Regions from separate parts of the Streptomyces sp. NPDC056144 genome, predicted to be linked through region 3. Evidence: riboswitches for the same ligand, from Rfam matches in the RefSeq annotation. Region 3 holds a riboswitch; each other region holds the start of a gene.
The links. A riboswitch is a leader RNA that binds a small molecule or an ion and turns the genes downstream of it on or off. The one in region 3 is predicted to bind cyclic di-AMP.
Positions count from the first base shown of each region.

Region 1: linked by a shared signal. The riboswitch ahead of ACFC0Z_RS14635 (M23 family metallopeptidase) and the one ahead of ACFC0Z_RS21675 (M23 family metallopeptidase) in region 3 are both predicted to bind cyclic di-AMP.
Region 2: linked by a shared signal. The riboswitch ahead of ACFC0Z_RS24610 (transglycosylase family protein) and the one ahead of ACFC0Z_RS21675 (M23 family metallopeptidase) in region 3 are both predicted to bind cyclic di-AMP.

Region 1 covers NZ_JBHJVF010000004.1:126,525-136,557, reverse strand. Annotated here, with positions in the region: gene ACFC0Z_RS14665 (thymidine kinase) at 1-93, opposite strand, end outside; gene ACFC0Z_RS14660 (alkaline phosphatase family protein) at 152-1,357, opposite strand; gene ACFC0Z_RS14655 (DUF5998 family protein) at 1,357-1,953, opposite strand; gene ACFC0Z_RS14650 (GNAT family N-acetyltransferase) at 2,011-5,241, opposite strand; gene ACFC0Z_RS14645 (HPr family phosphocarrier protein) at 5,428-5,709, shown strand; gene ACFC0Z_RS14640 (GntR family transcriptional regulator) at 5,853-6,536, opposite strand; gene ACFC0Z_RS14635 (M23 family metallopeptidase) at 6,670-7,452, opposite strand; cyclic di-AMP (ydaO/yuaA leader) riboswitch at 7,460-7,621, opposite strand; gene ACFC0Z_RS14630 (M16 family metallopeptidase) at 7,835-9,202, opposite strand; gene ACFC0Z_RS14625 (M16 family metallopeptidase) at 9,229-10,033, opposite strand, start outside.
Region 2 covers NZ_JBHJVF010000008.1:190,333-200,365, reverse strand. Annotated here, with positions in the region: gene ACFC0Z_RS24630 (exopolyphosphatase) at 1-383, opposite strand, end outside; gene ACFC0Z_RS24625 (DUF501 domain-containing protein) at 380-922, opposite strand; gene ACFC0Z_RS24620 (septum formation initiator family protein) at 987-1,457, opposite strand; gene eno (phosphopyruvate hydratase) at 1,546-2,832, opposite strand; gene ACFC0Z_RS24610 (transglycosylase family protein) at 3,108-3,914, opposite strand; cyclic di-AMP (ydaO/yuaA leader) riboswitch at 3,918-4,088, opposite strand; gene ACFC0Z_RS24605 (transglycosylase family protein) at 4,346-5,530, opposite strand; gene ACFC0Z_RS24600 (cytochrome P450) at 5,661-6,920, opposite strand; gene ACFC0Z_RS24595 (globin domain-containing protein) at 6,975-8,198, shown strand; gene ACFC0Z_RS24590 (hypothetical protein) at 8,261-8,539, opposite strand; gene ACFC0Z_RS24585 (nucleoside triphosphate pyrophosphohydrolase) at 8,536-9,495, opposite strand; gene ACFC0Z_RS24580 (SurA N-terminal domain-containing protein) at 9,538-10,033, opposite strand, start outside.
Region 3 covers NZ_JBHJVF010000006.1:483,703-493,735, reverse strand. Annotated here, with positions in the region: gene trmB (tRNA (guanosine(46)-N7)-methyltransferase TrmB) at 1-651, shown strand, start outside; gene ACFC0Z_RS21685 (PrsW family intramembrane metalloprotease) at 707-2,053, shown strand; gene ACFC0Z_RS21680 (aldo/keto reductase) at 2,067-3,011, opposite strand; gene ACFC0Z_RS21675 (M23 family metallopeptidase) at 3,070-4,308, opposite strand; cyclic di-AMP (ydaO/yuaA leader) riboswitch at 4,320-4,484, opposite strand; gene ACFC0Z_RS21670 (PP2C family protein-serine/threonine phosphatase) at 4,697-5,908, opposite strand; gene ACFC0Z_RS21665 (MDR family MFS transporter) at 5,999-7,264, opposite strand; gene ACFC0Z_RS21660 (PLP-dependent cysteine synthase family protein) at 7,261-8,322, opposite strand; gene ACFC0Z_RS21655 (hypothetical protein) at 8,397-8,846, opposite strand; gene ACFC0Z_RS21650 (MerR family transcriptional regulator) at 8,968-9,708, opposite strand; tRNA gene ACFC0Z_RS21645 (tRNA-Met) at 9,821-9,894, opposite strand; gene ACFC0Z_RS21640 (rhodanese-like domain-containing protein) at 9,969-10,033, opposite strand, start outside.

The DNA.
Region 1 (10,033 bases), on a different contig from region 3:
GAGCCCGCGCGCCGAACGGTTGTGTCCGATCTGGAGGGCCAGGGTGCTCTTCCCGCAGTCCATGGTTCCGGAGAAGAAGACCAGCTCGGGCATGACGGGTCGGAGACCTTTCGGGGTGTCAGGGCAGGGGAGAACGCGTGCGCGGAGGCTGCTAGGAGCGGACTTCGAGCAGCGGGACGAGCTGCTCGGCGGCGGTCATGGAGCCGTGCATGCCGGCCATGGCCGACTCGTGGGGCTCGTTGACGGAGGCGGTGATGGCGACGTCGTCGTGCGCGGCGGCGACGACGTCGCCGATCCGGCCGTACACCCGCTCGTCGATCTCGTCACCGAACCAGCCGAGGGCGATGGCCTCGTCGCGGCTCGCCACCCAGAACTGCTCGCCGACGACCTCGCGCCAGCAGGTCAGGACGTCCGCCTCGGCGCCGGGCACCGCGTAGATGTGGCGGGCGCGGCCCTCGCCGCCGAGCAGGGCGACGCCGGCGCGCAGCTCCCAGTCCTCGTCGAAGTCGATGCGGTGCTGCTCGTCGAAGGGGATGTCGACCATGCCGTGGTCGGCGGTGACATACAGCGCGGAGCGGGCGGGGAGCTGCTCGGCGAGCCGCTGGACGAGCCGGTCGACGAACATGAGCTGGCCGCGCCAGGCATCGGAGTCGACACCGAAGCGGTGTCCGGCGCCGTCGAGTTCGCTGTAGTACGTGTAGACCAGCGAGCGGTCGCCGGCGGCGAGCTGCTCGGCGGCGAAGTCCATGCGCTCCTCGCCGGAGAGCCGGCCGTGGAACGTTCCGCCGCTGAGCGCGATCTGCGTCAGCGGGGTCTGCTCGAAGATCGGGGAGGAGACCTGGGCGGTGTGGATCCCGGCCTCGTGGGCGAGCCCGAAGACGGTGGGGTACGGCTGCCAGGCGCGCGGCGCGGTCCACGGCTTCCAGCGGAGCTGGTTCATCAGCTCGCCGGTCGCGGGGTTGCGGACGGTGTAGCCGGGCAGTCCGTGCGTGCCGGGGTAGCGGCCCGTGCCGACCGAGGCGAGCGAGGTCGCGGTGGTGGCGGGGAAGCCGGCGGTGATCGGGCGGCCCGTGCCGCCGCGCGAGGAGCCGAGCAGCGAGGTCAGATAGGGCGCCCAGTCCGGGTGGGCCTTGATCTGCTCCCAGCCGAGGCCGTCGATGAGGAAGACGCAGTTCCGGTCGGCCGGGGAGAGCTCGGCGATCCGCCCGTCGAAGCCGGGGACGCCCTGGCCCGCGACGAGGGTCGGAAGCAGGTCGCCGAGCGAGCCGGAGCCGTACTCGGGCACCGGCGCGGTGTCGAGGGCCAGCGGAACCGGGTCGTCGGGCCAGCCGTGGGACACGGCGGTCGGCTGCGCCATCAGCGCGTGGTGGCGGCGGTGGCCGCGATGGCTTCGGAGAGCGCCTGGGCGAAGGCCAGGGTCTGCTTGACGGTGTCCGGGCCGTCGCCGGCCTCGCTGACCCGCAGGCTGAGGTCGTCGGCGGTGGCGTTGCCCGTGTAGCCGTGGTCGGCGTCACAGTTGGCGTCGCCGCAGGCGGCGGGCTCCAGGTCGATCCGGGAGACGGCTCCCCAGCCGATGGTGAGGACGACCTCGCGGGGCGGGGTGCCCGGCGTGTAGGACTCGGGGTTGGAGACGACGCGGGAGACGACGACGGAGGCGATCCGGTCGAGTTTCACGGACTCGGTGGACGTCGTGGCGTACGGCGTCGGGGAGCTGGAGTCGGCGGCCTGCTCGTCGGTGTGGCTGACGATGAAGCGGTGCGGCGTCAGGACGAGGACGGTGACGTGCCGTCGGACCTCGTTCGCGTCGAAGGTGGTCTCCTGGTGCACCACGTACGACGAGACGGCGTCCCCGCCGACAGCGGCCTCCACCGCTTCGGCCACGAGGGCCGGGTAGTAGCCGCTGCGCTCGATCGCCGCGCGCAGCCCCTGGGTCGTCGTCCCGCTCTTTGCCATGGACTCCATGGTACGGGGCCGTGGGCGCCGCTCGGGCCGCCCCGTCGGCTCTCTCCCTCAGGCGTCTCCGTAACTCGGCAGGCGGCGCGGGCCCAGGTCGGTGCGGGGCGGGGGCGGGGCGAGGCGGACGGTGGCGTCGAGGACGGAGAGGCCGCCGGGGGCGACGACGACCGGTTCCAGGGAGACCGCGACGACCTCGGGGTGGTCGTCGACGAGCCGGGAGACGCGGAGGAGGAGCTCTTCGAGCGCCGGGGTGTCGACGGGGGCCGAGCCGCGCCAGCCGAAGAGCAGCGGGGCGGTGCGGATGGAACGGACGAGCTCGGCGGCGTCCCGGCCGGTGGCCGGGACCAGGCGGTGGGCCGTGTCGCCGAGGAGCTCGGAGGCCGCGCCCGAGAGGCCGAAGGAGAGGACGGCGCCGACGGCGGGGTCGATGGCGGAACGGACCAGGGTGTCGACGCCCCGGGGCACCATCGCCTGGACGACCGGCTGGAGCTCCTCGGGCTTGCCGAGGACCTCGGTCAGCTCGGCGTACGCGGTACGGAGCTGCTCCTCGGTCGCCAGATCGAGCCGTACGCCCCCGAGGTCGGGGCGGTGGCGCAGGTGGGGCGCGGTCGTCTTCAGCGCGACCGGGTAGCCGAGGCGGCGGGCGGCGGCGACGGCCGCGTCCGGGGTGGGCGCGGGGAGCGTGGGCCGGACGGTGATCCCGTACCGCGCGAGCAGCTCACCGGCGTCCTCGGCCCCGAGGGTCACGCCCCGCGGGTCCGCCGCGTCGGCACCGAGCACGCGCGCGATGAGCGCGGCGGCCCCCGGCTCGTCGATGTCCTCGTACTCGGGCACCCGCCCGGGCTCCGCGGCCTGCCGCCGCCACTGCCCGTACCGCACGGCCTCGGCGAGCGCCCGGACGGCCCGCTCGGCGGCGGGGTAGGCGGGGATGGTGGTGTGCGGACTGGCGGCGGGGGTGCCGTCCTGGGCGCCGCCCGGGATGCGGTCCTGGGCGCCGCCCGGGATGCGGTCCTGGGCGCCGCCCGGGATGCGGTCCTGGGCGCCGCCCGGGATGCGGTCCTGGGCGCCGCCCGAGGCGCCGGCGACCGCGTCGCCGGAGCCGTCGCCGTCGCGGTCGCGGTCGCGGTCGCCGTGGCCGACACCGGGCACGGAGCCGGAGCCGGAGGCGGGCCCAGCTGCGGCGACGGGCCCAGCTGCGGCGACGGGGCCGCTGGTCGGAGCGCCGCTGGAGGCGGGCGCGAGCCCGCGCTCGGAAGCGGGGGCGGGGTCGCCGCCCGGGCCAGGGGCGGAGGCGTGCGCGCTGCCGGCCGCGGGCGCGAGCCCCGAAGTGGCGCCGGAGGCGGGGGCGGAGCCCGAGGCGGGCGCGGAACCCGAGGCTCTCGGGGTCACCGGCGCGGGCGGTGCCGGGCGGGTGCTCGTCGCGACCGCGAGGGCCTCCGCGAGGCCGCCCATCTCGACGTGGACGACGACGACCGGCTTCGCCGAGGTCGGGGCGGAGGCGACGGCCTCGCGCAGGGCGGCGGCCAGGACCTCCCCGTCACCGGACTCGGTGGCGCCGTTCTCCCCCACCCACGGGATCGCGGTGACGACGACCGCGTCGGAGGTCTCGTCCGCCAGGGCCGCCGCGAGCGCGTCCCGGAAGTCGGCCGGGCCCGCCGCCGTCGTCAGGTCGAGCGGCCGCAGCGGGCGCAGTCCCTCCGTGAGGCAGGCGTCGTACGTGAGGAGGCCGAGCGACTCGGAGTTGCCGAGGATCGCGACGCGGGGCCCGGCGGGCAGCGGCTGGGCGGCGAGGAGGAGTCCGGCGTCGACGAGCTCGGTGACGGTGTCGACGCGGATGACCCCGGCCTGGCGGAGCAGCGCGGAGACCGTGGCGTGCGGGATGCGGGTGACGGGGACGCGGTGGCCGGGCGGGGCGCTGCCGCTGTGCCGGGCGCCCTTGACGACGACGACCGGCTTGACGGCGGCGGTGCGGCGGGCGAGCCGGGTGAACTTGCGGGGGTTGCCGATCGACTCCAGGTAGAGGAGGACGACGTCGGTCCCGGGGTCGTCGTACCAGTGCTGGAGGAAGTCGTTGCCGGAGACGTCGGCGCGGTTGCCGGCGGAGATGAAGGAGGAGAGTCCGGCGCCGTGCCGGTGGAGCCCGGCGAGGAGCGCGATGCCGATCGCGCCGGACTGGGTGAAGAGCCCGATCTTCCCGGCGGCCGGCATCTGCGGGGCGAGGGAGGCGTTGAGCCGGACGCCGTCGGCGGTGTTGATGATGCCGAAGGCGTTGGGGCCGATGATCCGCATGCCGTACGAGCGGGCCTGCCGCAGCAGCGCGCGCTGCCGCTCGCGGCCCTCGGTGCCGCTCTCGGCGTACCCGGCGGAGAGGACGACGAGGCCCTGGACGCCGTGTTCGCCGCAGTCGGCGACGACCTCCGGGACCCGTTCGGCGGGGACGGCGACGATCGCGAGGTCAACGGGTTCGCCGATGGCGCCGACGGAGGGGTGGGCGGGGACGCCGCCGATGGTGCCGGTCCCGTCGGTGAGCGCCGCGTTCACCGCGTACACCCGGCCGGTGAATCCGCCGTCGAGCAGGTCGCGCAGGACGGTCCTGCCGACCCCGCCGGGCGCGCGGCCGGCGCCGACGACGGCGACGGACCGGGGGGTGAGGAGCCGCTGGACGGACCGCGCCTCCGCGCGCTGTTCGCGGGCGCGCTGGACGGCGAGGGAGCGGTCGGTCGGTTCGAGGTCGAGGTGGAGGCGGACGGAGCCGTCCTCGAAGCTGCGCTTCTGGGTGTACCCGGCATCCGTGAAGACCTTGATCATCTTGGTGTTGGCGGGCAGCACCTCGGCGGCGAAGCGGCGGATGTCCCGCTCGCGGGCGACGGCCGCGATGTGTTCGAGGAGTGCGGAGGCGACGCCGCGGCCCTGATGGGCGTCCTGGACGAGGAAGGCGACCTCGGCCTCGTCGGCGGGTCCTGAGGCGGGCATGCCCCGGTCGTCGATGCGGTCGTAGCGGACGGTGGCGATGAACTCGCCGCCGACGGTCGCGGCGAGGCCGACGCGGTCGACGAAGTCGTGGTGGGTGAAGCGGTGGACGTCCTTGGCGGAGAGCCGCGGGTAGGGCGCGAAGAAGCGGTAGTACTTCGACTCGTCCGAGACCTGCTCGTAGAAGCTGACCAGCCGGTCGGCGTCGTCGGCGGTGATGGGCCTGATCCGCGCGGTGCCGCCGTCCCGGAGCACCACGTCGGCCTCCCAGTGATCGGGATAGGCGTGCTCCGACTGCTCCGAGGCGCTCTGCATGAGGTCAGCCTAAGGGCGGTACGGCTTGGCGGCATCGGTCGCGTCGCGCGTGCGCGACGGGCTGACGACGGGCAAGGTGGGGAGGGCCGAAAGGCGGTCCGATCCGGGCCGAAGGTCGGCATGAGCACCGCGCATCCCGTGAGAGACTGGTCTAGACAACCCGCTTGAGACTCGAAGGGCAACACCATGGCTGAGCGCCGCGTCAACGTCGGCTGGGCCGAGGGCCTGCACGCCCGCCCCGCGTCCATCTTCGTCCGTGCCGCCACGGCTTCCGGCGTGCCGGTGACGATCGCCAAGTCCGAGGGCACCCCCGTGAACGCCGCGTCCATGCTCGCGGTGCTCGGCCTGGGTGCGCAGGGCGGCGAGGAGATCGTTCTCGCTTCCGACGCCGAGGGTGCCGAGACCGCCCTCGACCGCCTCGCGAAGCTGGTCGCCGAGGGTCTGGACGAGCTCCCCGAGACCGTCTGATCCGGACTTCGCACGACGAATGGCCCGGCCGCCGGAATTCCGGCGGCCGGGCCATTCGCATTTCACGGCACCGTTTTCAGGCAGCAGGAAAAGACCGGCGCGAATAGCGGTCCGATCACTCTTCTTTGTATACGGCGCACACGTTAATTCCGACCGCTCGCCGTGTTGACGGCATGTTGCGAAACCCTCACACGGCCGTCTTCCGGCTTTTTGAGCCGGTGCAGCCCGAGCGTGCGTTCCGCGTGCAGCGCGGTCAGCGCCCTGGCCCGTTCGGCGTCGCCGCGCGCGACCGCGTCCACGATCGCGCCGTGCTCCGCCCAGGCCTCCACCGGCTTGGCCGGCTGGTCGACCGCGTACATCCAGGCGATCTTGTGCCGCAGCTGGGTGAGCAGCGCCGTCAGGGCGGGGCTGCCGGAGGCCTGCGCGAGCGTCTCGTGGAACCAGGCCCCGAGCGCGCGCAGATCCTCGCCCTGGCCGCGCCTGGCCCGCTCCTGCCCCAGCCTGACCAGGCCCCGCAGCACCTTGAGGTGCGCCTCCGTACGCCGCTGCGCGGCTCTGGCGGCGCCCAGCGGTTCGAGCAGCGCCCGCATGTCGAGGAGGTCGGCCGCCTCCTGCACGGTGGGTTCGGCGACGTGGGCGCCGGCGTGCCGCCGGGTGACGACGAAGCCCTCGGACTCCAGGGTGCGCAGGGCCTCGCGGACCGGGACACGGGAGACCCCGTAGCGGCGGGCGAGCTGTTCCTCGGTCAGCCGACCTCCCCGCTCGAAGACGCCCGAGACGATGTCGTCCCGGATCGCCGTGCATACCGATTGCGCGGGAACGCGCATGACCGACCTCCGCTTTCTTCCGCGAGAGTCCGACTCTATTGCAGCGGAGCGGAAATTCCGATGCCCCCTGTGAATTCAAAAAGCCCCGGCTCGGTACGAGCCGGGGCTTTCGTGACGCGGAACGCGCGAGGTGTCAGAGGCTGACGCCGCGGGCGCGGAGGTACGTGATGGGGTTGATGTCCGAGCCGTACTCGGCACCCGTCCGGGCCTCGAAGTGGAGGTGCGGGCCGGTCGAGTTGCCGGTCGAGCCTGAGATGCCTATCTGCTGGCCCGGCTCGACGGTCTGGCCGACGTAGACCCCGATGGACGAGAGGTGCCCGTACTGGGTGTACGTGCCGTCGTTCATCTGGATGACGATGTTGTTGCCGTACGCGCCGCCCCAGCCGGCCTCGACGACGGTGCCGGAGCCGACGGAGACGACGGTGCTGCCGTAGGCGGCGTGGAAGTCGATGCCGGAGTGGCTGCCGGAGGACCAGAGCGAGCCGCCGGTCTTGTAGCCGGTGCTCACGTACGAGCCGGCGACGGGGAGCTGGAAGGTGGCGAGGCGGCGGCGCTCGGCCTCGCGGGCGGCGCGCTCGCGCTCCTCGCGGACCTCCTTGGCGCGGGCCTCCGCCTTGCGCTTGGCCTCGGCGCGGGCCTTGGCCTCGGCCTTCGCCTTGGCGACGGCCTCGAAGGCCTCCTGCTCCTGGGCGGCGGCCTGGGCGTTGATCCGGTCCGCGAGGGAGTCCTCGGTGACCACCTGGGTCAGGCCGGTGTCCTCGGCGGAGCGGTTGTTCCCGTCGGCGGCGAGTGCCGGGGAGGCGAGGGTTCCGATGACGCCGGTGGTCGCGAGCGTCGCGACGCCCGCTATCCCCGCGCTGCGGCGAGCCATCCGGCTCGTCCCACGATGCTTCCCGGTGGCACGGGTGAACGCCAAGGCTGTTCCTTTCCTTCCTTCTCGCCTACCGGGTTAGCTGACGGGTTCGGAGCAGGAAGGTCTCCTACGAGCCCCTCCGTCGGTGACGAAGGCGCCCGATTCACCCCAGGGACTGTGGGTCCCCGGCTCCCCAGGCTCGCGCCTGACGGGGACTCGGCGATGACTGTCCGTCGCCGCGGGTGCGGCACGTACTACTGCCGGACAGCCGTCCCGACGCTATGCGGACCGTCTTCCCCGCACCAAACAGACACGCCTGTTTGTAAGACATGCCACAGGTCATACTGTCGACTTGTTCCCTATTCGGACATAACGGAAGGCCCCGACGGAACCAGGTCGAAACCAGGGCGTCGGGGCCTCCGTTGGCCGTCCGGCGAGCGAGCTGTCAGCCCGTCACCACCGTGACCTCGCCGATCCCGAGCGCGCGCACCGGCTCCGCGATCCGCGCCGCGTCGCCCACGAGGACGGTGACGAGCCGGTCCACCGGGAAGGCGTTGACCACCGCGGCGGTCGCCTCGACCGTGCCCGTCTCGGCCAGACGCGCGTACAACCGGGCCTGGTAGTCGTCCGGGAGGTGCTGCTCGACCTGGTCGGCGAGCGTCCCGGCGACCGAGCCGGCCGTCTCGTACTTGAGCGGGGCCACGCCCACGAGGTTCTGCACGGCGGTCTCGCGCTCGCCGTCGGTGAGGCCCTCGGCGGCGAGGGTCCGCAGCACCTTCCACAGGTCGTCAAGTGCCGGACCCGTGTTGGGGGTGTCGACCGAGCCGCTGATCGCGAGCATCGAGGCACCGCGCCCCTCGGCGTCGGAACGCAGCACCTGCCCGAAGGCCCGCACGCCGTACGTGTAGCCCTTCTCCTCGCGCAGGACCCGGTCGAGCCGGGAGGTGAGCGTGCCGCCCAGGCAGTACGTGCCGAGGACCTGCGCCGCCCAGGCGCTGTCGTGACGGTCCGGACCGATCCGGCCGATCAGCAACTGGGTCTGGACCGCGCCGGGCCGGTCCACGATGACGACCCGTCCGCTGTCGTCGGCGGTGATCGGCGGCATCGGCAGCGGCTCGCCGGGCCCGCCCGTCCAGGCGCCCAGCGTCTCGGCGAGGAGCTTCTCCAGGTCGACACCGGTCAGGTCGCCGACGATCACTGCCGTGGCGGTGCTGGGCCGGAGGTGGGCCTCGTAGAAGGCGCGGACCGCGGCGGCGTCGATCGCCTTGACGGTCTCCTCGGTGCCCTGGCGCGGCCGGGACAGCCGCGACTCGGCCGGGAAGAGCTCCTTGGAGAGCTGCTTGGCCGCGCGCCGCGCCGGGTTGGCCGCCTCGTGCGGGATCTCGTCGAGCCGGTTGGCGACGAGCCGCTCGATCTCCTCCTCCGGGAACGCCGGGGAGATGAGCGCCTCGGAGAGCAGCCCGAGCGCCTTGGGCAGCCGGGAGACCGGGACCTCCAGGGAGACCCGTACGCCCGGGTGGTCGGCGCCCGCGTCGAGCGTCGCGCCGCAGCGCTCCAGCTCGGCCGCGAACTCCTCGGCGCTGTGCTTGTCCGTGCCCTCGGAGAGCGCGCGGGCCATGATCGTGGCGACGCCGTCGAGACCGGCGGGCTCCGCGTCGAGCGGGGCCGGCAGGAAGATCTCCACGGCGACGACCTGCTGGCCGGGGCGGTGACTGGTCAGCACCGTCAGGCCGTTGGGCAGGCTGCCGCGGTCCGGGGCCGGGAAGGCCCAGGGCCTGGCCTCGCCGGGCGTCGGCCGCGGGTGGAAGTCCATGCTCGTCAAAGACGTGGCGGCGTCGGTCACTGGTCCGCTCCTTCTTCCTCGGCTGCGCCGTCCTCGTCGCTCTGTTCGGTGGCCACCGGCTCGTAGACCAGCACCGCGCGGTTGTCGGGGCGCAGCTTGGCCGCGGCGACCTCGCGCACCTCGTCGGCGGTGATGTCGAGCACCCGGTCGACGGCGGTGAGGGCGAGCTGCGGGTCGCCGAACAGGACGGCGAACCGGCACAGTTCGTCGGCGCGGCCCGCGACCGTGCCGAGCCGGTCGAGCCACTCGCGCTCCAGCTGCGCCTGCGCGCGCTCCATCTCCTCGGGCGTGGGGCCCTCGGCGGCGAAGCGGGCGAGCTCCTCGTCGACGGCCGCCTCGATCTGCGGGACCTCGACGCCGCCGGACGTCTTGACGTCCAGCCAGCCCAGCGAGGGCGCCCCCGCGAGCCGCAGCAGGCCGAAGCCCGCGGCCACCGCCGTACGGTCGCGGCGGACCAGGCGGTTGTGCAGCCGGGAGGACTCGCCGCCGCCGAGGACCGTCAGGGCCAGGTCGGCGGCGTCGCACGCGCGCGTGCCGTCGTGCGGCAGGCGGTAGGCGGCCATCAGCGCGCGGGCCGGGACCTCCTCCTCGACGACCTCACGGAGCTGCTCGCCGATGGTCTCGGGCAGCTCGCCGGAGCGCGGCTCGGGCTTGCCGTCGTGGCCGGGGATCGAGCCGAAGTACTTCTCGACCCAGGCCAGGGTCTGCTCCGGGTCGATGTCGCCGACCACGGACAGCACCGCGTTGTTCGGCGCGTAGTACGTACGGAAGAAGTTCCGCGCGTCCTCCAGCGTCGCCGCG
Region 2 (10,033 bases), on a different contig from region 3:
AGCTCGCCGGTGGCGCCGGTGAAGGAGAACTCGGCCTCCTGGTCGCCGGTGATGACCTCGGGCTCGACGCCCAGGATCTCCACGACCCCGTTCACGAACTCCTCGCGGTTCTCCGCGTCGCGCGAGGCGGAGGTGGCGACGAAGCGGAGCCGGTCGGTGCCGACGCCGAACTCCTCGATGACCTCGGCGTACGCGCGGCAGGCCGCGAAGGTGCGCTCCAGGGCCTCGGGGGCGAGCCGCCCGGTCTTGTCGACGCCCTGGCCGAGCCGGACGATCGTCATCCGGCGGTCCAGCTCGACGAGGTCGCCCGTCTTCGGGTCGAGGTCCGCCACGAGGAGGCGGATGGAGTTCGTACCGCAGTCGATTCCGGCGACTCGGGTCACTGCTCCTCGCCCTCCTTCTTCTCGCCGCACGGGGTCACGCACGCGCCCTTGGCCCACCACTCCGGCAGCATCGCGAGCGCCTCGTCGCCGAACGGGTTCACGCCCGGGCCCGCGACCAGCGAGTGGCCGACGAGGACGTGCAGGCACTTGACCCGGTCCGGCATGCCGCCGGCGCTCGGGAAGCCCTCCAGGACCTCGATCGCGTCACGGCGCGCGATGTAGTCCTCGTGCGCGGCGCGGTAGGCGGCGGCGAGCTCCGGGTCGGTGGCGAGCCGGGCCTGCATCTCCTTCATGACCCCGTTGGCCTCCAGCGTGCCGATGGCCGAGGCCGCCTTGGGGCACGTCAGGTAGTACGTGGTCGGGAAGGGGGTGCCGTCGGGGAGCCGGGGCGCCGTCTCGACGACGTCCGGCTGGCCGCACGGGCAGCGGTGCGCGATGGCGCGCAGGCCGCGCGGCGGGCGGCCGAGCTGGAGCTCGAAGGCCTCGATGTCCGTCGCGGTGGGCTCGGTGCGGTCGGTCTGCGGAGGGGGCGTTTCCATGTCTGCTGCCTGTCTGCCTTGCAAGGGTCTGTCGCGGAGGGGGTGCCGGGGAGGGCGGGGGGTCTCAGGGCCTGTCGGCCTTGTCGACGCCGTCCCAGAGGTTGTCGTACCAGGGGCGGTCCGCCGCCTCCTGGCCGGCGCGGGGCCGCTGCTCCGCGTCGGGGTCGTTCACGGTGAAGCCGGTCTCGCCGGGGAGCACGTAGTGCAGGTGTTCCCGGGCGAGGCGCCGGACGTAGGCCGGGTCCTGGAGGCGGGCCTTCTCGTCCTTCAGCTCCTCGACGCGCTGCGCGGTCTCGGCGGCCCTGCGTTCCTGGTCGGCGATCTCGCCCTGCTGGGAGACGTAGCTCCGCATCGGGTAGGCGAGCGCCACGACGAGGGAGCAGACGACGAGGGCGAGGAAGGCCGCGCGCCCGGTGAGCCGGGAGCGGCGGGCCTGCCGCCGGGTCTGCGAACGGTAGACACGGGCCGCGGTCTGCTCGCCGAGCAGTTTGATCCGGGTAGCGGTCGAGAACCGGTCCCGGTCCTTCACGGCCATGTCAGGTCGCCTCCCCTGTTCATACGTACGTCCCCGCACACGGTACGGGACCGAGTACGGGGACGTACGGAACTGCCTAGGGCTGTGTTCAGCCCTTGAAGCGCGGGAAGGCGCTGCGGCCGGCGTAGACCGCGGCGTCATCGAGGATCTCCTCGATGCGCAGGAGCTGGTTGTACTTGGCGACGCGGTCCGAGCGGGCCGGGGCGCCGGTCTTGATCTGGCCACAGTTCACGGCGACGGCGAGGTCGGCGATGGTGACGTCCTCGGTCTCGCCGGAGCGGTGGGACATCATGCACTTGAAGCCGTTGCGCTGGGCGAGCTCGACGGCGTCGAGGGTCTCGGTCAGCGAACCGATCTGGTTGACCTTGACCAGGAGGGCGTTCGCGGTGCCCTCCTCGATGCCGCGGGCCAGACGCTCCGGGTTGGTGACGAAGAGGTCGTCGCCGACGATCTGGACCTTGGCGCCCAGCTTGTCGGTGAGGACCTTCCAGCCCGCCCAGTCGTCCTCGAACAGCGGGTCCTCGATGGAGACCATCGGGTACGCGGCGACGAGCTCCTCGTAGTACTCGGTCATCTCGGCGGCCGAGCGGGACTTGCCCTCGAACTCGTACTTGCCGTCCTTGTAGAACTCGGACGCGGCGACGTCGAGCGCGAGCGCGACATCTGTGCCGGGGGCGTAGCCGGCCTCCTTGATGGCCTCGACGATGAGGTCGAGGGCGGCGCGGTTCGACTCGAGGTTCGGGGCGAAGCCGCCCTCGTCGCCGAGGCCGGTGGAGAGGCCCTTGCGCTTCAGCACGCTCTTGAGCGTGTGGTAGATCTCCGCACCCCAGCGAAGGGCCTCGGAGAAGGACTCCGCGCCGATCGGGGCGATCATGAACTCCTGGATGTCGACGTTGGAGTCGGCGTGCGACCCACCGTTGAGGATGTTCATCATCGGAACGGGCAGCAGGTGCGCGTTCGGGCCGCCCAGGTAGCGGAAGAGCGGGAGGTCGGACGCCTCGGAGGCGGCGTGCGCGACGGCGAGCGAGACGCCGAGGATGGCGTTCGCGCCGAGCGAGCCCTTGTTCTCGGTGGCGTCCAGGTCGAACATGGCCTGGTCGATCAGGCGCTGCTCGGTGGCGTCGTAGCCGACGAGCTCCGGGCCGATCTGCTCGATGACGGCGAGGACGGCCTTCTCGACACCCTTGCCGAGGTAGCGGTTCGGGTCACCGTCGCGGAGCTCGATGGCCTCGAAGGCACCGGTGGAGGCGCCGGACGGAACAGCAGCACGGCCGGTGCTGCCGTCGTCGAGGCCGACCTCGACCTCGACCGTGGGGTTGCCTCGGGAGTCCAGGATTTCCCGGGCTACGACGACGTCGATGGACGGCACGAGCATCTCCTTCTGGGATGTGACGCTGGATGTGACGCAAGGTCCGGTGCAGGGTCGCTTGGCCTTGCGACAAGAGCCTAACCGTCTCCGGGGCTCCGGCCAGCCGTGCGCCCGCCCCCTGGGACGAAAAAGGGCCCAAGGGTGGGCATGTCGGGACGAAGGACCCGAGAATTACTGGACAGTAATCGGCGAATGCCCCGGAAAAAGGAGAACCCCGGTCCGGCGCGCACGGGGGAAGGGCGCGCCGGACCGGGGTGGTCACCGCGGAGTCGTCGTCAGACTTACTTCAGGTGGAGCTGCTGACCCACGTAGATGAGGTCGGCGTTGTCGACGATGTCCTTGTTCAGGTCGAAGAGCTTGGCCCAGCCGCCCGTGACGCCCTGCGCCTGAGCGATCTTGCTGAGCGTGTCGCCGGCCTTGACCGTGTACTCGCCGTCGCCCTTCTTGACCGTCTGGCCGGTCGGGGTGGTGACGGTCTTCTTGGCGGAGGCCTTCGGCGCGGCGTACTGCTGCGTCGACTGCTTCGGGGCCTGGCGCTGCTCGCTGCGGGTGGTCGGCTGCTCGGCCGTGCGCTTCTTGGTGTAGCCGTTCGAGCTGCTGGAGCTGCTCGAAGAAGAGGAGGAGCTCTTCTTGGAGTAGGAGGAGGAGCCCGAGTTCGAGGACGAGCTGGAGGAGCTGGAAGAGCTGGAGGAGCTCGACGAGCCGCCGGAGTACGAGGCGCCGGAGAGACCCACGCCACAGCTCGGCCACGCGCCCTTGCCCTGGCTCGCGAGAACCTTCTCGGCGACGGCGATCTGCGCGGACTTCGACGCCTGGTTGGCGGTCGGGGCGTAGGCGGTGCCGCCGTACGCGGCCCAGGTGGACGGCGAGAACTGGAGGCCGCCGTAGTAGCCGTTGCCCGTGTTGATGGACCAGTTGCCACCGGACTCGCACGCGGCGACGCGGTCCCACTCGGAGGCGGTGGCGGCCGAGGCGGTGCCCGCGGTCATCAGCGGGGCGGCGACGGCGACGCCGGTCACGCCGACGAGAGCGGCGACCTGGGTGGCCTTGGAGGGACGACGGTGCTTGCCCTTGGCGGAAAACAGCATGGGGATTCTCCTCACCGACGCCTGTGAGGTGAGCTGTCGGGTTCGGGCCGGAAAGTTGCCCGGCCGCGTGTCCTTGCACGCGGCTTCACCCCAAGCCGTTCTCGGCCGTCTCTCAACGGCCGGGACCGGCACTTACCTTGGGTCCCCCACTCCTGCCTTCGGCGCTTGCGCGACGACTGTTCCCTCGACCGACGGCAGGATTCGGCGTTTCGGTCGACGGGGCCCGCGGTGGCGAGCGGTTACGACCATAGGCACAAGCCCGCCGGAAGCTCAAAGGGCGACATTGCGGAAAAATCGCCCCTACTTGCCCTCCGGCGGGGGGTGTTTGCGCAGGTGGGAGGTGACGGAAGCAAAGTTCGCGGTAGTGACACGCCAGTTGGGGTGAAGAGACCCATGTCTCACTTACCCAAATCCGGACATACAGCCGCGAACTACTCCCCCTTCGACTCCGAACCGACCGTCAGGTCGAGGCTCTGACCAGGAAGGATGTGGTCCGGATCGGCCCCCACCGTCCCGCGGTTGGCGTCGTAGAGGGCGTTCCAGCCGCCGGGGAGTTCGTTCTCCTGTGCAATCTCCGACAGGTTGTCACCCGGTCGCACCGTGTACGCGTCCGAAGCGCCCTGACTGTCCGTTGTGCCCGAATCCTTCGACGCGTCAGTCGCGGACCGCGCCACGTCCGCCGTGCCGGTCTTGTCCGTTGTGCCGGATTCCTCCGGGGCGGGTTCCCCCCGGTGCTTGCCGGTGCCGGGCGCGACCGACGCGGCGTCACCCGGAGACACGCCGGGCGATTCGGGCGTACCGGGCGTTACGGGCGTGGTGGGCGCCCCGGGGGCGACGGGCGTCACGGAGGCGTCGGGCGCGACCGGGGCGGTGGGCGTGCCGGGCGCGTCGGGGTCCGAGGGCTTCCCCGTGCCAGGAGTGCCGGGCGTGCCGGGCGTGGCAGGCGGGGTGGACGTGCCCGGGGTGACGGACGTCGCCGGGGAGTCCGGCGTGGCCGAGGCGTCGGGGGTGGCGGGCGTCACGGGCGTGACGGGGATCGCGGGGGCGACCGAGCGCTCCGGGGTCACCGGCGTACGGGAGCCCGCGCCCGACGGCGTACCGGCGGACGTACCGGTGGAGGGGGTGTCAGAAGGCGTCGCCGTGGCCGCCGACGGCGCCCCCGAGGTCCGGTTGGACTCCGCCACGGGCCCCGTGGACCTCTCCGCGGGCGTGGCCGGGCCCGGGTCGACCCCGGTGGCCTTGCCGTCCTTCTTCAGGCCCGCGATCGGCGCGCAGGTCGCCCAGTCCGTGCCGCCGGCGACGAACGCCTTGTCGGCGACCGCGATCTGCTGCGCGCGGCTGGCGAGGTCGGGGCTGGGCGCGTAGGCGAGGCCGCCGTTCCGCTCCCAGCTCTCCTGGGTGAACTGGAGACCGCCGTACATCCCGTTGCCGAAGTTCGCGCTCCACTGGCTGCCGGACTCGCACTCGGCGACCCGGTCCCAGGTGGCGGCGTCGGCGGCGGACGCGGAGCCGGTGGCGAGCAGCGGCAGCGCCATGGCGGACCCGGTCACGCCCGCGGCGACGACGAGGGCGGGGGCCTGACGGGGGCGGCGGTGTCGTCCGTTCCCGGAGCGCATAGGGAGGCCTTTCGCGTGACGGCTGAGGTTGCCGGGAAACGTAGCGGCATTCGAACGCTCGTCACAAGTCGGTGGAGCCCCGATCACGCGAAGATCACAGTTCTGACGAACCGTCAACTAGCCCAGTGTTTCACCCAATACGCCCAGAAGGGGAGAATTCCACCGGAAGCGTGCGCAATCCCCGCATGATGAGCCCGCCGCGCCACCGCAGTTCGTTCGGATCGGCGGCAAGTCGCAGGTCCGGCAGGCGAGTCAGCAGCGTCGCGAGCGCGGTCTGCCCCTCCAGGCGGGCGAGCGGCGCCCCCAGGCAGTAGTGGATCCCGTGCCCGTACCCCAGGTGCTGGCTGTCCCGCCGCGAGAGGTCGAGGACGTCCGGGTCCGTGAAGCGCTCCGGGTCGCGGTTCGCGGCGGCGAGGACGACGAGCACCGGGTCGCCCGCCGGGATCTCCTGCCCGCCGATGGTCAGCGCCCGCGTCGCGTACCGCCAGGTCGCCATCTCGACCGGGCCGTCGAACCGCAGCAGCTCCTCGACGCCCGTCTCCAGGAGCCCGGTCTCCCCCGCCGCGATCGAGGCCTGGAGCCGCTCGCGCTCCTCGGGGCGGCGCAGCAGCTGGTAGACGCCGTTGCCGATGAGGTTCACGGTCGTCTCGAAACCGGCGAAGAGGATGATGAAGGCCATGGCGGCGGCCTCGTTCTCCGTGAGGTGCTCGCCGTGGTCGGAGGCCTTGATGAGCCCCGAGATCAGGTCGTCGCCGGGCTCCTCCCGCTTGCGGTGGATCAGCTCCGCGAGATAGCCCCGCATCTTCTTCACCGACCGGGCGACCCCGCCGCGCGGCCCGCCGCCGTGCCGGATCATCATCCCGGCCCAGTCCCGGAAGTCGTCCTGGTCCTCGGGCGGCACACCCAGCAGGTCGCAGATCGCGTAGATGGGGAGCGGGAAGGCGAACTCGTGGATGAGGTCGGCGCTCCCCTTCTCCACGAAGGAGTCGATGAGCCGGTCGGTCAGCTCCTGCACGCGCGGCGCGAACTCCGCGACCCGGCGCGGGGTGAACGCCTTCGACACGAGCCGCCGCAGCCGGGTGTGGTCCGGCGGGTCGATGTTCAGCAGGTGGGTCATCAGCTCGGCCTTGCGCTCGCCGGGGATGCCCGTCTTCCCCTTGGCGTGCGGGGACTCGTCGTGGTGCGCCGGGTTCTTCGAGAGACGCTGGTCCGCCAGGGCCTGCCGGGCGTCCGCGTACCGCGTCACGAGCCAGGCCTCGACCCCGCTCGGCAGCTTCGTCCGGTGCACGGGGGCGTGCTCCCGCAGCCAGGCGTAGGCGGGATACGGATCGCTCGCGAACTCCCAGGTGAAGAGCTCGGGGGCGGGCGGCGGGACAGGCACGGTGCTCACCCGACGACCGTACCCGCGATCGGCGTGATCCCGCCGTGCCCTAGATTCTTGTCAGTGGACCCCCAGCTGCTCAGAAGTACGTTCGCGATCGTCGAGAGACGGGCCGAACACGCCGTCACGTTCTTCTACTCGCACCTCTTCTGGCACAACCCGGGAGTACGCGAGCTCTTCCCCGAGGACATGACCCCGCAGCGGGACCGGCTCTTCGCCGCGCTCACCCATGTGGTGACCCACCTGGAGGACCCCGCCCTCGCCGCCTACGCGGCCCACCTCGGCCGCGACCACCGCAAGTTCCTGGCCACCCCCGGCCTGTACGCCGCCGTCGGCGAGAGCCTCGTCGCCGCCTTCGCGCACGCGGCCGGCTCCGCCTGGACCGTCGAGGCGGAGAAGGCCTGGACCGAGGCGTACACCCACCTCTCCGAGCTGATGCTCGCGGGCGCCGACGAGGCCGCCGGGTCCGGGGAGCCCGCCTGGTGGGACGCGGACGTCGTCCGCCACGAGCGGTACGGCGACAGCCTCGCCCTCCTGACCCTGCGCCCCCGGCAGCCCCTCCCGTACGTCCCCGGGCAGTACGTCAGTGTCAGCTCGCTCCGGGTCCCCCGCGTCTGGCGCACGTACTCCCTCGCGAACGCGCCCCGCGCCGACGGCACCGTCGACCTCCACGTGAGCCGGATCCCCGGCGGCGCGATGAGCACCGCGCTCGTCGAGGACACCGGGCCCGGCGAGGTCCTGCGGCTCAGCTCCGCCGGCGGCGCGGTCACCGCCCGCACTCCCCCGGGCGGGCTGCGCACGTATATATGCGCCGGTACGGGCTGGGCACCGGTGAAGGCCCTCCTGGAGGAGGCCGCCGAGACCGAGCCCGAGATCGAAGGCCGGCTGTTCGTCGTGGCCCGCGCCAAGGAGCACCTGTACGCCCGTCCGGACGCCGAGGCCCTGAAGGAACGTCTCCCCGGCCTCCGGGTCGTCTACATCGCGGCGGCCCCCGGGCGCCGCCGCGACCAGGCGACCGAGCGGCTGCTCGCGGCCCTCGAAGCCTGCGAGCAGTGGCCCGCGCACGACGTCTACCTCGCCGGACCGCCCGGCTTCCTCACCGAGGTCGCCGAGTGCCTCGAAGGACTGGGCGTCGGCCCCGGACGGATCCACCACGACTCAGTGCCCTCCGTCGGCCGCTTCACCGTCCGGCCGAGCAGCGCCGCCGAACGCCTCCTCGGCCCCCCGCAGCTCCACTGGCACAACCCCGAGGCCCGCGCTCCTCGCGAGCACCCGGCGGACTACTGAACCAAGCACCGCCTCGTACGCGAGCCGCACGCGAGCCGCACGCGAAACCCGCGCGGAGCCCGTCAGCGCTCGGCGCCCGCCCCGGCCTCGGCCTCCGGCTCAGCCTCCGGTTCCGCCTCCGGCTCGGCCTCCGGTTCCACCTTGGCCTCCGCCCGCGTGCGCGACCGCCAGATCGCGAACCGGGCGAGTTCCGCCGCGGCCGCCACCGCGAGCACCGCGGACACGATCCGCGCCCACCCCGGGACACTGCCGCTCAGCGCCGCCCAGCCGAGGGCGAGCACCAACAGCGCCGTCACCCCGGGCGCCTCGGCGAAGGCGGGCTTCCGCCGTTCCTGGCTCATACGCCCTCCGCCGCCCTGATCGCGTCCCGGTACGCCCGGGCCGCCGCCCGCAGCGACGCCTCCGGGTCGGCACCCGCCGCGTCGGCGCGCGCCGCGAGGGCGAGGAGCTCGTACCCGACGCCCTCCCCCTCCGGGAGCTTCACGTCGAGCCCGGCCGCGCGGACCCGGCCCGCGAGCTTCGCGGCGAGCGCGAGCCCCGGCTGCCCGAGCGGCACCCCGTCGGTGACGGACTCGCGTCGCTTCTCGATCGCCTTGGTCCGCTGCCAGTGCGCGTGGACGTCCTCGGGCGTCTCGGCGACGGCGTCCCCGTAGACGTGCGGGTGGCGGCGGATCAGCTTCTCGACGAGCGCTCCGGCGACGTCGTCCACGGAGAACGGCTCCTCCGCGTGCTCCTCGGCGATCCGGGCGTGGAAGACGACCTGGAGGAGGACGTCCCCGAGCTCCTCGCGCAGCTCCTCCCGGTCCCCGTCCTCGATCGCCTCGACGAGCTCGTACGCCTCCTCGATGAGGTACTTGGCGAGTCCCTCGTGGGTCTGCTCCGAGGTCCACGGGCACTCGCGGCGCACCCGATCCATGACCTGCACGAGGTCGAGGAGCCGGGCGCCGGGCAGGTCGTACGAGCCGGGCAGCAGCTCCAGGTCCGGCATGGAGACCCGGCCGGAGCCGGCGAGCCGGGCGAGGCCGTCGGTGAGGGCCGCGTCGCCCTCGCCAGAGGGCAGCAGGACGACGGTCCGGCCCCCGGCGCAGGCCGCGACGAGCTCCTCGGCGGTCGGCCGCAGGTGCTCGACGGCGACCCCGGCCTCCGTCAGGTACGGCAGCTGCGGGTGGTGCGCGTCGGGGCAGAGCACCCGGTCGGCTCCGTGCAGTGCCTGCCACGCGGGCCAGGACAGCAGTCCGGGCGCCACGCGGTGGCTGGCGGTGAGCAGGATGATGCGGCCGGGGCTCTCGGAAGTCACCCCTCGAACTTACCCGGCCTCGCCCCCCGGCCGAAGCCGGTATCAGGCCCCCGCCGGGGAGGCGCCCTGGTCCTGGCTGATCTGCCGCAGCCACGGGCTGGTCGCGGTGGCCAGCTGGACCTGGGTGTCGTCCCAGGCGCCGAAGCGCGGGTTCACGTCGATGTCGAGGGACTTCGAGGCGGCGACGAACACGTCCGTCAGCTTCTTCTGGCCCTCGGGGGACTCGGTGATCCCCAGCTTCTCGGCGATCTTGTTCATGAGGACGTTCCGGCGGACGACCGCGTCGATCTGGTCCGGCGCGACGCCCTGCTCCTGGAGCAGCCCGGCCGCGAGCCGGTCCTCGCCGCCGCTCTGGCGGACGAAGGCCTCGCGGGTCTGCTGGAGCTCGGCGCGGGTCACGCCGACGCCGTTCTGCTCGGCGACGGCGGCGACGACCCGGTCGAAGATCAGCCCGTTGAGCTTGCGGCGGCTGAGGTCGCCGCTGGTCTGGAGCAGCTGGGCGGCCTGCGGCGAGGCCTGCTGCGCCTCGCGGGCCTCC
Region 3 (10,033 bases):
CGCCGCAGCCGTGTCACGTACGGGCAGGCCGAGGCCATGCTCAAGCGGTGGCCCGACTGGGGGCTCGACATCGACGGGAAGAGCGTCCTCGACCTCGGCGAGATGTTCGACGGGCTCCCGGTCGTCCTGGAGATCGGCTTCGGCATGGGCGAGGCGACCGCGCAGATGGCCGCCGCCGACCCCGGCACCGGCATCCTCGCCGTCGACGTCCACACCCCCGGCCAGGGCAACCTGCTCGGTCTCGCCGACCGCAACGGCCTGACCAACGTCCGGGTCGCCAACGGCGACGCGATCATCCTGCTCCGCGAGATGCTCAGCACCGACTCCCTCGACGGGTGCCGGGTCTACTTCCCTGACCCGTGGCCCAAGGCCCGCCACCACAAGCGCCGGCTGATCCAGCCCGAGTTCCTCAGCCTGCTCGCCACCCGCCTCAAGCCCGGCGGCGTCCTGCACTGCGCCACCGACTGGGAGTCGTACGCCGAGCAGATGCTGGAGGTCCTCAGCGCGCACCCGGACTTCGAGAACACCCGCGCCGACGGCGGCTTCGCGCCCCGCCCCGACTTCCGGCCCGTCACCCGCTTCGAGGGCCAGGGGATCGACAAGGGGCACGTCGTGCACGACCTGCTCTTCCGGCGCGTCCCGCGCGACTGACAGAGATTCCGAACTCGCTCGTACGGTGTCGGTGGGGGTCGTTAGGGTCGGGAAGGTGTCGAACTCCGTCTCCACCCCTGCCATAGCCGTACCCGTGCCGCGGCGGGGCAGCGACGAGCACGAGCCCCCCTTCGTCGCGGCCGTCGCCGCCGACCGGTCCCAGTGGCGCTACCGGCCCCGCCGCGCCTTCTGGCGCAGCCGGGTCCTCCGGGCCGTCGCCGTGATCACGCTGCTCGCGCTCTGCGCCCTCGTGATCCTGGCGATGGTCCGCGAGCAGACCGGCACCGAGGGCTTCCTCGTCGGCCTGGGCCTCGCGGTGCTTCCCGTACCGCTGCTCACGGCCGCGTTCCGCTGGCTCGACCGGGTCGATCCGGGCCCCTGGAAGAACCTGCTCTTCGCCTTCGCGTGGGGTGCCTTCGCCGCCGCGCTCGTCGCGATCCTCGCGAACTCCTTCGCCGTCCGCTGGATCGCCACCGCCACCGCCGACCCCGACTCCGCCGACACCCTCGGCGCCACGGTCGTCGCGCCCGTCGTCGAGGAGACCGCGAAGGCCGCCGCGCTCCTGCTGCTCTTCCTGCTGCGCCGCCGGCACTTCGGCGGGCTCGTCGACGGGGTCGTCTTCGCCGGGTTCACCGCGACCGGCTTCGCCTTCACCGAGAACATCCTCTATCTCGGCAACGCCTTCGGCGAGGACCAGCTGGACGGGACGACCGGTCTCGGGGCCGTCACCGCCGCCACCTTCTTCGGGCGGATCGTGATGGCGCCGTTCGCCCACCCGCTCTTCACCGTGCTCACCGGCATCGGCTTCGGCCTCGCCGCGCTCGCCCCGCGCGGCAAGCGGCTCCGCCAGGTGCTGCTGCCGCTGGCCGGCCTTCTGCTCGCCATGGGCATGCACGCCGCCTGGAACGGCTCGGCCACCATCGGCGGCCCCTGGTTCTTCGTCGTCTACGTGGGCTTCATGGTGCCCGCCTTCGGGCTGCTGACCTGGCTCGCGGTGTGGAGCCGCCAGCGCGAGCTGCGCACCGTCGCCGGTGAGCTCCCGGCGTACGCGGCGGCCGGCTGGCTCTCCCCCGCCGAACCGCTCGCGCTCTCCTCGATGAACGCCCGCCAGATGGCCCGCGCCTTCGCCGCCCGGACGTACGGCCCTCCGGCGGCGCAGGCGGTCGGCGAGTACGAGTCCTTCGCGACGACCCTCGCGTTCCTCCGGAACCGGGCCCGGCGGGGCACGGCCGGGCTCTCCGACGCGGAGTTCACCGCCCGCGAGCAGGAGCTGCTCCACCACCTGTGGCAGCGCCGGGAGGTCGCCTCGCCCTCGCTCACGTACGCGGCACGGGCCACCGGGAAGGTGTGGGCGCCGCCGCAGTATCTCGACTACGGCGGCTACAACCCGTACAGGAGTTAGCCCCGGGTCCCGGTCAGGCGGAGGCCTTCGTCAGGAGGGCGAGCTCCGCTTCGGTGAGCGTCAGGTCCGCCGACGCCACCAGTGCCGGCAGCTGCTCGACCGTGCGCGCCGAGGCGATCGGGGCCGCGACCGTCGGCTGGGCCGCGAGCCAGGCCAGGGCGACCGTGGCGACCTCGGCCTCGTGCGCCGCCGCGACCTCGTCGAGCGCGGACAGCACGGCCTGGCCGCGGTCCGTGGCGAGGTGCTGGGCGGCGCCGTCGGCGCGGACGCTGTCGACCGTGGCGCCCGGGCGGTACTTGCCGGTGAGGAAGCCGGAGGCGAGACCGAAGTACGGCACGGAGGACAGTCCGGCCTCCGCGACGGTGTCGAGCAGCGGGCCCTCGTACGTCTCGCGCGACACGAGGTTGTAGTGCGGCTGGAGCGCCACGTACCGGGCGAGGCCCTCGGCCTCCGCGAAGTCGAGGGAGGCGCGCAGCCGCTCCGGGGAGATGTTGGAGGCGGCGACGGCCCGCACCTTGCCGTCCTTCACGAGCTGGTCGAGCGCGGTGACGATCTCCTCGACCGGGACCGTCTCGTCGTCGAAGTGCGTGTAGTAGAGGTCGATGTGGTCGGTGCCGAGGCGGCGGAGCGACTCCTCGACGGCGCCCTTGATCGTGGTGGCGGCGAGGCCCTTGTAGCGGGGGTGGGCGCCGACCTTGGTCGCGATGACGAGGTCGTCGCGGTTGCCGCGGGAGGCCAGCCAGCGGCCGATGACCGCCTCGGACTCGCCGCCCTCGTGGCCCTCGGCCCAGGAGGAGTACATGTCGGCGGTGTCGACGAAGTTGCCGCCGGCGGCGACGTACGCGTCGAGGACGGCGAAGGACTCGGCCTCGTCTGAGGTCCAGCCGAAGACGTTGCCGCCGAGGGCGAGCGGGAAGACGTGGAGGTCGGAAGCGCCCAGCGGGCGGAGAGTCGTCATGGTGTGATCAACTGCCCGCGCCGCCGGGGCTATTCCGTACGGGGAGAGGAGCCTCGGCTCAGATCGTCAGGCCCTTGGAGCGGAGCCAGGCCGCCGGGTCGATGCCGTCGCCGCCCGCCGTGTGGACCTCCATGTGGAGGTGGGCGCCGGTGACGTTGCCGGTGGCGCCGACGCGGCCGATCGTCTCGCCGGTGCCCACCGTCTGCCCCGCGCTGACCAGCATCGACGAGAGGTGGCAGTACCAGACCTCGGTGCCGTCCTCCAGCTCCAGGACGATCCGGTAGCCGTACGAGCCGGACCACGCGGCCGACTTCACGGTGGCCCCGTGGACCGCCTTCAGCGGCGTGCCCGTGGGCGCGGCGAAGTCGAGGCCGGTGTGGTAGCCGGAGGACCACATGGAGCCGGACTGCATGTAGGTGGCGGTGAGGCTGTACGAGGAGAGGGGCAGCGAGTAGCTGGCGGCGAGCTGCGCCAGGCGGGCGGCCTCCGCCTTCTCCGCCGCGATCCGCTCGGCCTCGGCCTTCTCGGCGGCGATCCGCTCGGCCTCCGCCTTGGCCTCCGCTTCGGCCTTGGCCTTGGCCTTGGCTTCCGCCTCCGCCTCGGCCGCCGCGGCTTCCGTCGCCGCCTTCTCGGCCGCGAGGCGCTCGGCCTCGGCCTTCTCGGCCGCGTCGGCCTCGGCCTGCTGCTGCTCGGCCTGCTGGAGGATGCGGGTGCGCAGGATCTCGCCCGCGTCGACGGTGCCGGCCGTGGGCTGCGCGGGCGGGGTGAAGGTGGCGGCGGTGGCGACGTTCGCGGTGGCCGCGCCGGCCCGGGCGGCCGTGTCGGCGTCCGAGGCGGGGCCGGCGGCGGTGCGCTCGGCGGCCGGGGTGACGTAGGTGGCGGCGGTGAGCGGGTTCGCGTTGCCGGTCGCGCCGGTGGAGTTCCCGGAGCCGTTCGAGCCGTTCGAGCCGCTCTTGCCCTGCTCGTCGTCGGCGAAGAACTCTCCGACGCCGGGGAGGTCCTCGGCTTCCGGGAGGTGCAGGTCCGGCAGGTCGGGGAGGGCTATCGAGACCGGGGGCTTGTCCTGCGCGGTGGCGAGGCCGCCCGCGCCGACGGCGGCGATCACGCCGACGCCGAGGACGGTGGAGGAGCGGGCGAAGTTGGAGCGCTGCTTGACGACGCGGTGCCGGCCGCCGGAGCGGCTCTCGGCGCGGAGGGATCCCTCGGTGGGGTTCCACTCGGTGTCCGGGGCGGCGGGACCCGCACCACCACCGAAGGCGTCGAAGGGGACTTCGGGTGCGGGAGTGTTGGACGCCACGGGGGCGCGCTCCTTTCCTTCCTTCTCGCCTACCGGGTTAGCTGACGGGTTCGGAGCAGGAAGGTCTCCTACGGGCCCGGTCGCACGGGTGCGTGTTCCGCACGGGTGCGAATGGGCTCGATTCACCCCAAGTGGTGGTTCCCCGGTTCCCTTTCGGGATTCGGCGCGTGCGCACGGTGCCGTCTCTTGCGACGGCTGGGACGACCGCGCTGCGTTATCGAACGTTAATAGACACGGGGTCCCGATTCCAAGCCGTTCCGGGTGATCGTTCATTGAATTAGTGGGGTATCGCCCGAGTTGACCCCCCTTCAGAAAGGGGATCCCCGCCCGGCTCCACACCTCCGCGATCTGACGGTATGTCAATTGTTATCGCAGTGACACCCTTCGACTACCCATGGTCACCGGGCGGGACCACCGGCATCGTCCGCCGCCGCTCCGGCTGCCCCGTCGCCGGGCGGCTCAGCGCGAGCAGCGCCATGTCGTCCGTCGACTCGCCGCCCGTGTGGAGCCGTACGTCGTCCACGAGCGCGTCGAGCAGCTCCTCCGGCCCCGGGAAGATCCGCCCCGCGAGCCGCCGCGCCGGGTCGTAGAAGACGCCCTCCGCGTTCCGCGCCTCCGAGAGCCCGTCCGTGTAGAAGAGGAGCGTCGCGCCCCGGGGGTACGGGTGCTCCTCGGACCGGTCCGGCCAGGCCGCCAGTTCGCCCATGCCGAGCGGCAGCGCCGGCTCCGCCGGATCCAGGACGTCCAGGCTCCCGTCCACGTACAGGAGCAGCGGCGGCGGATGGCCACGGTTGACGATGCGTACGGTCGCACCCTCTCCCGACGGGCCCTCCGTCTTCGGGATCTCGGCGAGGACCGCCGTCGTGAACCCCTCGAAGGCGTCGAGCCCGTCCCTCCGGGTGCCCTCGCGGGTCAGCGCCCGCTCCAGCCGGAGCGCGACGCCCTCCAGGCTCCGTTCCTGCTCGGCCGCCTCGCGGAACGCGCCGATGACGACGGCCACGGCCTCGACCGCGTCCATGCCCTTGCCCCGGACGTCACCGACGACGAGCCGCACCCCGTGCGGGGTGTCCTGGACGGCGAACAGGTCGCCGCCGATGAACGCGTCCGCCTGCGCCGCCTCGTACCGGGCCGCGCACTGGAGCCCGCCGATCCGCTCGGCGGGCGCGGGGAGCACCGCCTTCTGCGCGGTCTCCGCGATGACCCGCGCGGACGCGAGCCGTTCGCCGCTGAGGCGCACGACCCGGTTGATGAGCATCGCGAGCGCCGAGACGGTGAGGACCGTCAGGGTCTCGGTCAGCGAGGGGATCTCGTCGGCGGTGCCGTTGTAGAGGTGCAGGCCGACGGAGGCGAGGACGGCGGCGATGCCGGTGAGCAGGGTCGTGAGCGTCGAGAAGAAGGGCGCGGCGATCAGCGGGGCGGCGGAGAAGAGCGGGGCGGCGGTGTACGTGGGCGGGGTCATCACGTCGAAGACGACCCCGCCCACGATGATCAGCGGGGGCAGCGCGCGGAGGAAGCGCCGGGCGCCGCCGTACGGGCGGCCGTCCTTGCCGCCGTCCGTACGGAGCCAACCGCCGCCCGCCGGTCCTTGGGGGTGCCCCACCTGTGCTCTCCTGCCCGGTGTCGTACCGCGTCCTCCCAGGGTGGCCGCCGCCGCACCCGGCGGCGACCTCCGCGCGGCCGACTGGGCGTACTACCCGGCGAGCCGCGCGTCCCGGGGGCGTCCGTCCCCGAGGCGCCCGCCCCGGGCGAGGAGCGCCAGCGCCCCCGCGCACCCCAGGCCGACCGCGCACAGCGCGAGCCACGGCGCCGCGGACCAGCCGGTGACGTCGAGCAGCGCGCCCGTCCCCAGGTTCCCGAGGGTGATGCCGATCCCGCAGACCGTGTTGTAGAGCCCGTAATGGGTGGCCACCCAGCGGCCCCGGGCGAGGGCGACGACCGTGTCCATCTCGTACGGGTAGAGCACCGCGTTCGCCACGGCCAGGACCGCCGCGCACAGCAGCAGCCCCACCGCGCCCCGCCCCAGCGCCGCCGGGACGAGGAACGCCCCGCCCATCAGGGCGAGCCCGAGGACGAGACACCGCTCGCGGCTCAGCCGGCGGCGGCACCAGGCCGTGATCCGCAGCTGGCCGGCGAGCGCGACCAGCGCGGAGACGACGAAGAGGGCGGTGGTGAGCCAGACGCCACCGCCGGCCGTGTCCCCGGCGGCGAGCGGCAGCGCCAGGTAGACCTGGAAGGACAGGACGTACGAGCCGGTCATCGCGAGCGAGAACAGCCAGAAGGTGCGGTGGGAGAGGACCGTACGGAACTGCCCCCGCCCGTCCGGCGCCGACCGCGGCTCAGGGGCGCTCCGCACGGGCATGAACCGCAGCTGTACGAGGGTGAGCCCGGCGAACAGCACCGCCGCGACCAGACACGTCAGCCGGAACGACACCCCTGTCAGGGCGACCCCGACGAGCGGCCCGAGCAGAATGCCCGCCTGGTAGTAGGCGTTGAAGAGGGCGAAGGCCTCCACCCGGCGCTCCTCCCCCGCCTCCGCCGCGAGGCAGGCCCGTACCGCCGGGTTGAAGAGCGCCCCCGCGAGCCCGGTCGCGAGGGAGGCGGCGATCAGCGTCGGCAGCGACTGCGCGAAGGCGAGGGCCCCGAAGCCGACGGTCCGCAGGGCGCAGCCCGCGACGATGAGCGGCTTGAAGCCGAAGCGGTCGGCGAGCGCGCCGCCCACCAGGAACATGCCCTGCTGGGAGAGGTTGCGGGCGCCGAGGACGAGCCCGACCGCCCAGGCCGCCATGCCGAGCCCGTCCGCGAGGTGCGCGGCCAGGTAGGGCATGAGCATGTAGAAGCCGAGGTTGATGGTCAGCTGGTTGAGGAAGAGCAGCCGCACGGCGGGGTCGAAGGAGCGGGTCTGCTTCCAGATGCCGCCCTTGGGCGGAGTACGCCCCTGAGTGGTCGTCGTGGTCACGTGGTCCGCTCCGAGACCGCGCGCTCCGACGGCTTGCGCTCCAGGACCTTCCGCGTCCACGCCTCGACCGGCGCCCCCGGCTCGTACGCCTCCGGGTCCTCCCGTACGGGACCGTCGAGGAGCCCGTGCGCCGCGCAGTACTCGTCGTTGAAGACGGTGTCGAAGTACCGCTGCGGCCCGTCGGGGAAGACGGCCGCGATCCGCGTCCCGCGCGGCCGGGTCCTGGCCAGCCACCCGGCGACCAGCGCGACCGCGCCCACGCTCCAGCCGCCGGTCGCGAACTGCCGCGAGGCCAGGCGGCGGGCCGCCCGTACCGCCTCCGCCGGGGCCACCCAGTGGACCTCGTCGAAAGCGCCGTGGTCCACGTTGGCCGGGTGGATCGAGGAGCCGAGACCGCGCATCAGCCGCTCCCCCGCCGGCAGGCCGAAGACCGTGGAGCGTACGGAGTCCACGCCGACGAGCTCCAGGGCGGGGCTGCCGCCGGCGCGCAGCGCGCGGGAGATCCCGGCGGAGTGGCCGCCGGTGCCGACGGCGCAGACGAGGACGTCGATCCGGCCGAGCTGGTCGGAGAGTTCGGCGGCGAGCCCGGCGTAGGCGTCGCAGTTGTCGGGGTTCCCGTACTGGTTGGGCCACCAGGACCCGTCGAGGCTCAGGAGCAGTTCGGTGACGCGGTCCATCCGGGCCTGCTGCCAGCCCCCCTGGGGGTGGGGGTCGGCGACGACGTGGACCCGGGCGCCGTGGGCGACGAGCATCCGCTCGACGATCGGTTCGAGGCCCGGGTCGGTGACGACGTGCACGGGGTGGCCGTGGAGGACGCCCGCGAGGGCGAGGCCGAGACCGAGGGTCCCGGAGGTCGACTCGACGATCGGCGCGCCGGGCCGCAGCTCCCCGCGCCGACGGGCCTGTTCGACCATGTGGAGGGCGGCGCGGTCCTTGATGCCGCCGAAGTTGAAGCCTTCGAGCTTGGCCCAGTAGCCGTCGTCCGTCCACAGGACGGGGGTGTTGCCGACGGTCTGCACGGCGATGGGCAGGGTGTTGCCGAGGAGCAGCTTGCTCATGGTGATACGTCCTTGGGAGGGCGCCGGAGGAACAGGTCGCGCGCGGCGGGAGAACGTCCCGCCCGGGACCCGGCTCAGTTCCGGTCCACCCCGAGGGCGATGAGCAGTCGGCCCGGCTCGGGGCCGGGGCCCGCCCGTCCCCGGACGCAGCGCGCGCGGGGGTCGGTACGGAGGTCCGCCGCGTACGACGGGGGTACGGCTCCGCCGGCGTCGGGCGCGGCGCCCTGCGGGGAGGCGGTCTGCGCGGTCAGCGCGGGGAGGTGCGCGTCGTAGGACCCGGTGTCCTCGGGGCTGCCGCAGCCGTGCGGGAACGCGGGAGCCGGGGCGACGGCGACGGCGACAGTCGTGATGGTGGTCGCGGTGGGCACGGTGGGTGCGGTGGGTGCGGTGGCCGCGGTCGTAGTGGTGCCCGTGACGGGCAGCGTGTGCCCGTGCGAGCCGTGGCAGACGCTCACGACGAGGGCGAGGAGCGCGAGCAGGACGAGCACGGCGGGCGCCCGCCGGCTCATTCTCATGTCACTCACGCGTCGGTCACTCACAGTGCGGGCGACGCTACGGTGGGGCGGGAGGCGCCCGCAAAGAGGCGGCCCCGGTTTCGGCCACCGTTTACTTCGGGCAGCGGAGCCCGACAGGGGCGGACAAGCCCTAGAGGTTCCGCTCCGCGTAGACCGCCATGGCGTCCCTGACCAGGAGCGCGGTGCCCTCGCCGTGCTTGTCGTAGTTCGCGGTGAAGCGCGGGTCGTCGACGTACATCTGGCCGAGCCCGATCACGTACTCCTTCGTCGGCGTCACCGTCGTCGACAGCCAGGCGATCTGGCGGCGCGCGATCGCCTGCACCTCGTCGCTGCCGGCCGCGAGGCCGTCCCGCGCGGCCTGCCCGAAGTCGCGGGCGATCCCGGCCTGCTCGTCCATGAACGCCTTCTTCCCCGAGGCGTCGAGCGAGCGCCACCAGCGGTCGCCCTTCTCGTACGCCTCGCGGCCCCAGCGCTCGGTGACCTCACCCTCGTACCGCGTGTGGTCGAAACCGTCGAACACGTCCTCGGCCATGAGCTCTTCTCCGTTCTCGGTCTTGTGGAGAGTGGTCCGCACGGACGCGATCTGGCGTCCGATGCGTTCGCGTTCCTGTTCCAGGAGGGCGAGGTGGGTCCGCAGGGCGGCGGACGTGTCGCGCTGCCCCGCGAGGACCTCGGCGATGGCGGGCAGCGAGAGCCCCAGCTCCCGCAGCAGCAGGATGCGCTGGAGGCGTACGAGCCCCGCCTCGTCGTAGTACCGGTAACCGTTCGCGCCGATCCGGCTCGGTTCCAGCAGTCCGCGCTCGCCGTAGTGGCGGAGGGTGCGGCTGGTGGTGCCGGCCTTCTTGGCGATCTCCTGGATCGACCACTCCATGACGAAAACGGTAGATCTTGACGTCGCGTCAAGGTCAAGCGCCGCGCGAGTGCCTCGGGGAACGACGAAGGCCCGGATCGTTTTCACGATCCGGGCCTTCGTTGCTACTGAGTAGCGGGGACAGGATTTGAACCTGCGACCTCTGGGTTATGAGCCCAGCGAGCTACCGAGCTGCTCCACCCCGCGTCGGTAAACACGACTCTACGCCATGGGTGGGGCGATCACGAAATCCATTCCTGTCCGGCCCTCGCCGGGCGCGTTCAGCAGCCGCAGTCGTCCGAGTCGACCGGCGCCGTCAGCGGGTCCGCCGCCTTCTCCGCCGGGC